One region of the Bradyrhizobium sp. AZCC 1610 genome, then DNA from elsewhere that is predicted to be linked to it. Evidence: riboswitches for the same ligand, from Rfam matches in the RefSeq annotation. Region 1 holds a riboswitch; the other holds the start of a gene.

What was found. Region 1 has a riboswitch for cobalamin ahead of metE (5-methyltetrahydropteroyltriglutamate--homocysteine S-methyltransferase). Riboswitches for the same ligand answer to the same signal wherever they lie in the genome.
Region 2: linked by a shared signal. The riboswitch ahead of V1279_RS00135 (TonB-dependent receptor) and the one ahead of metE (5-methyltetrahydropteroyltriglutamate--homocysteine S-methyltransferase) in region 1 are both predicted to bind cobalamin.

The regions. Positions count from the first base shown of each region.
Region 1 covers NZ_JAZHRR010000001.1:5,925,847-5,929,317, reverse strand. The annotation lists gene metE (5-methyltetrahydropteroyltriglutamate--homocysteine S-methyltransferase) at 1-1,407, opposite strand, end outside; cobalamin riboswitch at 1,515-1,729, opposite strand; gene prpB (methylisocitrate lyase) at 1,838-2,758, opposite strand; gene prpC (bifunctional 2-methylcitrate synthase/citrate synthase) at 2,769-3,471, opposite strand, start outside.
Region 2 covers NZ_JAZHRR010000001.1:33,575-37,045, forward strand. The annotation lists gene V1279_RS00135 (TonB-dependent receptor) at 1-1,507, opposite strand, end outside; cobalamin riboswitch at 1,620-1,818, opposite strand; gene V1279_RS00140 (FecCD family ABC transporter permease) at 1,956-2,999, shown strand; gene V1279_RS00145 (ABC transporter ATP-binding protein) at 2,996-3,471, shown strand, end outside.

The DNA.
Region 1 (3,471 bases):
CGTCTGCGGAAACGAGCCGATGGTCGTGGTCGGGAAGGCGGGAAGGTTGAAGCGCTGGTGCTGAACGCCGGCGCGCTCGGCGAATGCGCTGGCGCGGCGACGCATGGCGTCGTCGATGCCGGCGATGCGCGCCGCGACCTTCGCATCGTGAATTCGCGGCGAGGCCTTGCGCGCGGTGGCCGCCTCGTCCGAGACACGCAGGGCAGCTTCGACGCTGCCGCGCCCACCGGCGAGTGCCGTCCCGAGCGTGGTCAGCTCCTCGAGCTTCTGCACCGAGAACGCCAGCCAGCTTATGATTTCGGAATCGAGCCCTGTTTCCAGCGCCAGATCGATCGGGACATGCAACAGCGAGCAGGAGGGCGCGATCTGCACGCGATCCTTGCCGAGTTTCGCGATCACGGGTTCGAGCCGGTCGAGGATCCGGCTCAAATCCGCGCGCCAGATGTTCCGGCCGTCGATGATTCCGAGCGACAGCACGCGGTCTTTTGGAAAATTGACGAGGTCGTCGATCTGATCAGGCGCGCGCACCAGGTCGAGATGCAGGCCGGCGACGGGCAGCGCCAGCGCGGTATCGCGGTTAACGCCCAGTCCGCCGAAATAGGTTGCCAGCATGATCTTGAGCTGCGGCACCGCGTTGGCGATCTCTGTGTAGGCGTAACGCAGCGCCTGCTGCCCGACAATATCGAGGTCGAGCACAAGACATGGCTCGTCGATCTGCACCCATTCGGCGCCGCGGTAGGCCAGTTCGCGCAGCACCTCGATGTAGACCGGCAACAACCGGTCGAGCAGCGACAGCGGATTGAAACCGGCCTCCTTGCTCTTGGCGAGTTTGAGAAACGTGACCGGCCCGACCAGCACGGGGCGGGTCTGATAGCCCAGCGCCTTGGCCTCCTCGTATTCCTCGATCGGCTTGCGCGAGGCCAGGGTGAACTGCTGATCCTTCGTCAGTTCCGGCACCATGTAGTGGTAGTTGGTGTCGAACCATTTTGTCATCTCAAGCGCCGGCACGCCGTGCGCGGCGTCGTGCCCGTGATGGGCATGCCCGCAACTCGCCTCATGCGTTTTGCCTTGTGCACCGCGGGCCATCGCGAAGTAAGTTGCGAGCGGGACCGGGCCGCCGTTCCATCGATAGATTTCCGGAATCGCACCGACCATCACTGATGTGTCGAGCATCTGGTCGTAGAACGAAAAATCGTTCGATGGGATCACACTGACGCCGAGTTTCTTCTGGCGCGCCCAGTTGGCCGCGCGAAGACCGGCGCCGGCTTCGACCAGGGCTTTTTCGTCCGAAGCGCCCGACCAGAAACTTTCCAGCGCGAATTTCAGCTCGCGGCGCGGGCCGATCCGTGGCGTGCCGAGGGAGGCAACAGGAAGCGAGGAAGTGGAGATCGTAGAAGAAAGAGACATGGCTTAACCCCAAAAGTTGGGGGCAAAGGCCGAAGTGACACGTCTGGATTCCACGTACGGCAGCGCGCGCGGAATCGCAACCGCACCACCGGGACACCCCGCCCGAGGACGTGTATGTTGTCGAGGCAGGTCTCCTGGCTCGCGGGTCAGTGCTGCTGTCCGGCCTTCCCGAAACCACGCAAGGTCTCAGTGACGTTGTTGGACAGCGGCTCGCCGCTTACAGTTGCGGGGGCAGCTCCGGCTTTGGCTTTTTCGGCCGCACCGGCTTCCCTCTTAGCTTCGGGCCGAACGAGCCCGAAGAACCACGACCGGTTCAGTTAAGGTCAACGGCGATCTCAGTCAATATGAGATCTGGTAATCCCGCGTTGGTGCTCTCTGTCATCACCATTCGTTGTATTCCATTTCGATCGAAGCGCGATAGCGACATAATTCACCTCTGCGGCGTGCCTGCGGGGACGATGGTTCTGACGATGGAGGCGTCGAGCGCCTCGTAATCGTGCAGCCCGATCGTTGCGTAGAGCTCAGCGCGCGTCTGCATCTGGTCGAGCATCTTGCAGGTGCTGCCGTCGCGTTTGAGGGCGGCGAACAGATCCTGCTGGGCCTTGTTGGCGACGCGAAGCGACGACACCGGCCAGATCACCATCCGATAGCCCATCGCCTCGAACTCGGACGCGGTGAAGAACGGCGTCTTGCCGAACTCCGTCATGTTCGCGAGCAGCGGAACACCGGGAACGCGACTGGCGAATTCCTGGAACATCTCGCGCGAAATCATCGCTTCGGGAAATATCGCCTCCGCTCCCGCTTCCAGATAGAGCTTGGCGCGGGCCGCCGCGCCGTCCATGCCTTCGCTCGCCGCAGCATCGGTTCTCGCGATCAGATAGAGATGACGCCGCGCCTTTGCGGCGGCGGCGATCTTGGCCGCCATGTCGCGCCCATCCGCCAGCCTTTTGTCGTTGAGATGACCGCATTTTTTCGGAAGCAGTTGGTCCTCGATATGAACGGCCGCAGCACCTGCATCCTCGAAGGCGCGCACCATGTTCATGACATTGAGCGCTTCGCCATAGCCGGTGTCGCCATCGACCAGCACCGGCAGGCCGCTAGCGCGCGCTACCTGGCGGATGAAGAAGGCGGCTTCCTCGATGGTGATGATGCCGAGATCGGGCAGGCCCATCGAAGCTGTCATCGCCGCGCCCGACAAATAAAGCGCGGAGAAGCCGGCGTCGCGGGCCTGCAGCGCGGCCATTCCGTTGTGCGTGCCCGGCATCTGGAGAATGCCTGGCGTGCCCAGGAGGTCGCGGAAGCGGGCCCCGGCCGGCTTGTCGGCGAGATCAACACCCAGGAGATATACCATTGTTGCATCCTTATGCGGCGCGTGGGGCGATGGCGGCTTTGCCTCGCTCATGCAGCGGCACGAACTTCAGGTTCTCCGGGCCGATATAATTCGCGGCCGGGCGAATGATCTTGTTGTTGATGCGCTGTTCCATCACATGCGCCGCCCATCCCGACGTCCGGGAAATCACGAACAGCGGCGTGAACATCGCGGTCGGCACGCCCATCGCGTGGTAGGAGACCGCGCTGAACCAGTCGAGATTGGCGAACATCTTCTTGGCGTCCGCCATCACCGCCTCGATCCGGTCGGCTATTTCGAACATGCGGGTGTTCTCGCTTTCAATGCCGAGACGGCGCGCGACTTCCTTGATCACCTTGTTGCGTGGGTCGGCAATCGTGTAGACCGGATGACCGAAGCCGATCACGACTTCCCTGGCCGCGACGCGCCGGCGGATATCGGCCTCCGCTTCTTCCGTATCGCCGTAGCGCTTCTGTACTTCGAAGGCGATCTCGTTGGCGCCGCCATGTTTCGGCCCGCGCAGCGCGCCGATCGCGCCTGTGATCGCGGAATAGAGGTCCGACCCGGTGCCCGCGATCGAGCGCGCCGTGAACGTCGAGGCGTTGTACTCGTGCTCGGCGTAGAGGATCAGCGAGGTATGCATCGCGCGCTCGTGCGATGGCGGCGGCTTTTTACCATGGAGCAAATGCAGGAAGTGCGAGCCGATCGAATCGTCG
Region 2 (3,471 bases), 5.9 Mb from region 1:
GATCGCTGCAATTAAAGAACATGGCGCAACCGGGCGCGTTGGCGTCGAACCGATCCCGGGCGCTCAGGCTGGTGTTTTGAATCCTGGCGCCATAGGAGAAATCGGTCGTCGGCAACAGGCCTACCGTGTGCTGCCAGTAGCCGGCCAGCGTCTGCTGCGACAGATCGTAGATGTGGGTCGGCGCAAGGCCCTTGAACGCCCCGCGGTCCTGGCGGAACGTCGCATCGTAATAATCGATGCCGGTCAGGATATGTGAGGGCACCCCGAGGATCGAGTTCTTGATGCTCAATCGTGGCGTGATCGACCAGGTCTGCAATGACGCGTCATTATAGGTGGAGGAGAAACTCGGAAGTGGCGATGCAAACGGTATCGCGCCGAAGAATCCGCTTTGCGTTTTCTTGTCTCTGACGCCGCCATCGACGATCAGTTCGGCGCCGTTCCACAGGGTCTTGGTGAAGCCGGCGGTCGCGCTGGCGCCCTGCTGGTTGCCGTAATCGAACGGCGTATTTGTACCCCTGCGATCGGTGACGAGCTGATTTAGCCCGATCGAGGGATCGACGGTGCGTCCGCCCGGAAAGCCGAGCTTCTGGTCGTCGCCAGTCACCGTAAGGAAGGCCTTGAGGTCGGGCGTGGTGTAGTTGAGATTGCCGACGCCGTTGCGCTGGTCGAGCGCGTTATTGGCGCGATAGCCGTCGGACTTGATGGCGTTGCCGTAGAACGACGTCGACCACGGTCCCGAGTTAAGCGCAGTCGAAACCGACGCCATGCGCTGATTGAAGGAGCCGACACCGGCCTCGGCGCGCATGGCGACAGGCGGCCCGCCGACGCCGTTCTTCAGGACGATGTTGATAACGCCGCCGACTGCATTGTCGCCGTAGAGCACCGCGCCGCTGTTGCCGCGCGTGATTTCAATGCGCTCGATCGAATCGCGCGGAATGGTCGAAAAATCGACGCCGGCCATGTCGATGTCGTTGAGCCTTCGGCCGTTGATGAGAACCAGGGTATTTGAGGTCGCGAACGCGCCAAATCCGCGGAGGTCGACGCTGGTCTTGGCGCCGTTGACGCCGCCATACAGGCTGGTCAGCTGCACGCCGGGCGTTTGCGCGATGATTTCCTGCAACGTTTGTGCGGGCGAATGCGCTATCTCTTCGGCGGTAATAACGGTCGCCGCCGTGCCGACGATGCCTGAAAACTGCCGGCCGCCGCTGCCGTCCGCGCCTTGCGAGGCGCTTTGCGATGCGACGTTCGAGCCGGGCCCGGCGGCGGGCCGCGTGCCGGTCGACGGCGCAGCCGCCGGCACGACGCGGCGTGACGTCGATCCCTCGTCGTAGGTTGGCTTGGCGCGGGTCCGGTTCGGATCGGTGGGCGAGGTGACCTCGATCGGCGGCAATTGCTCGACCGTCGTCTGCTGCGCCTCTGCGCCGGAAATGCCAAGCGATACGGTGGTTATCAGGAAACTGGAGGCAAGCCAGAAGCGGCGCTGCCGCGTGGCGCTGGTGGAAGACATGGTTCAGACCTCGGTATGACGTCAGTGGCACGTCACAGCGAACCAAGTCTCACCATGTGCTAACACAGCTTAGGTGAAGCTAATGCCTGTACTCCCCGACCGACATCTTCGCGTGTGACCACGGCTGACGGCAGGTCTCCTGGCTCGCGGGTCGCTACCCTTCGTCGCCTTCCCAGGACCGAGATTCCCAGTGGCCTATGACGAAGGATTCGCCGCTTACAGTTGCGGGGGCAGCCGCGGAATAGGGGAGCTTCCCCGCACCGCATTCCCTTTTGATCCCCAAAACGGGAACCGTCGGGAACTATGGTAGAAGTTTGTCAAAGTCCGAGTCAATCCGCCTTGGGCGCGCTCGCGGTCCTCACTGGGCGAGTGCGCTATTTTTGCCGCATGAGCACGCCTGCCTGCGCTCCTGTACCGGGGCGCGGGTAAAACTGCTTTAGGACGATCGATGAGTGTTGAGGCCGTAACCGTGACCAACGAGGATGCCGCGCGCCGCCGGATCGGCGCGACGGCGGCGCTTGCCGTTCTCGTTGTGCTGCTGGTGCTGATCTCGCTCGGCATCGGGCCGGTGCGGCTGTCGCCGCTTGCGGTGACGGAAGCGCTGTTCGGCGGCGGCAGCGACGTGGCGCAGGTTATCGTGCGCGAAATCCGCCTGCCGCGGACGCTGCTGGCGCTGGCGATCGGCGCCATCCTCGGGCTATCAGGCGCGTCGCTGCAGGGCCTGCTGCGCAATCCGCTGGCTTCGCCCTCGCTGTTCGGCGCGCCGCAATCGGCAGCGTTCGGCGCCGTGCTGGTGATCGCGCTGGGGCTGGCCGACGTGCGCTCCTACGCGCTGCCGGTCGCGGCGATCTGTGCGGCGTTCGTTTCGGTGTTCGTGCTGCTCTCGATCGCCGGCCGCAATGCGGGGCTTTTGATCCTCATTCTCTCGGGGCTTGCGATTTCGAGCTTTGCCGGCGCGGCCACCGCACTGGTGATGAACCTCTCCAGCAACCCGTTCGTGGTGCTGGAGATCGCGTTCTGGCTGCTCGGCTCGCTGGAGGATCGCAGCTTTCAGCACGTTTTCCTTGCGCTGCCGTTTATCATTGCCGGTGCGACCATGCTGTTCAGCCAGCGCCATGCCTTTCGCGCGCTGAGCCTGGGCGAGGAAACCGCGCAAAGCCTCGGTGTAGATGTCGGACGTCTGCGGCTGTTCGTGATTTCGGGCGTCGCGCTCGGCGTCGGCGGCGCGGTCGCCGTCACCGGCACCATCGGATTCATCGGGCTTGTTGCACCCCATCTGATGCGGCCGTTGATCGGCCACGACCCGGGGCGGCTGTTGGTGCCGAGCGCGCTCGCAGGCTCGGCGCTGTTGCTGGCGGCCGATATTGCGGTGCGCATCATTCCCTCGACATCGGATATCAAGGTCGGCGTGCTGACTTCGATCATCGGCGTTCCGTTCTTCCTCTATCTGATCATGCGCGAGCGCCGCTCGCTCGGCGGAGGGGTCGCATGAGCGAAACGGCGCTTCTGATCGCAAAGGGACTCGGCGTGCGGCTCGCCGGCCGCGTCGTGCTGAAAGACGTCTCGCTGGCGCTGGAAGCTGGACATCTGGTGGCGCTGGTCGGGCCGAACGGCGCCGGCAAGACCACGCTGTTACGGGCACTGGCGGGATTGATCCCGTCCGAGGGCGAGATCGAGATCGGCGGCCAAACCTTGTCGTCGCTGCCACTGCGCGAAAGGGCAAAACGCTTCGGCTATTTGCCCCAGGGGCATGTCGTGCACTGGCCGCTGCCGGCGCGCGATATCGTGGCGCTCGGCCGCTATCCGCATGGCGCGACCGATCCGGCGCGCCTGTCGCCGAAAGATGCCGATGCGGTGCTGCGGGCGATGCAGGCGGTCGACGTGATGGCGTTCAGCGATCGCCGCGTCACCGAATTGTCCGGCGGCGAACGCAGCCGCGTCGCGCTGGCCCGTGCGTTGGCGGT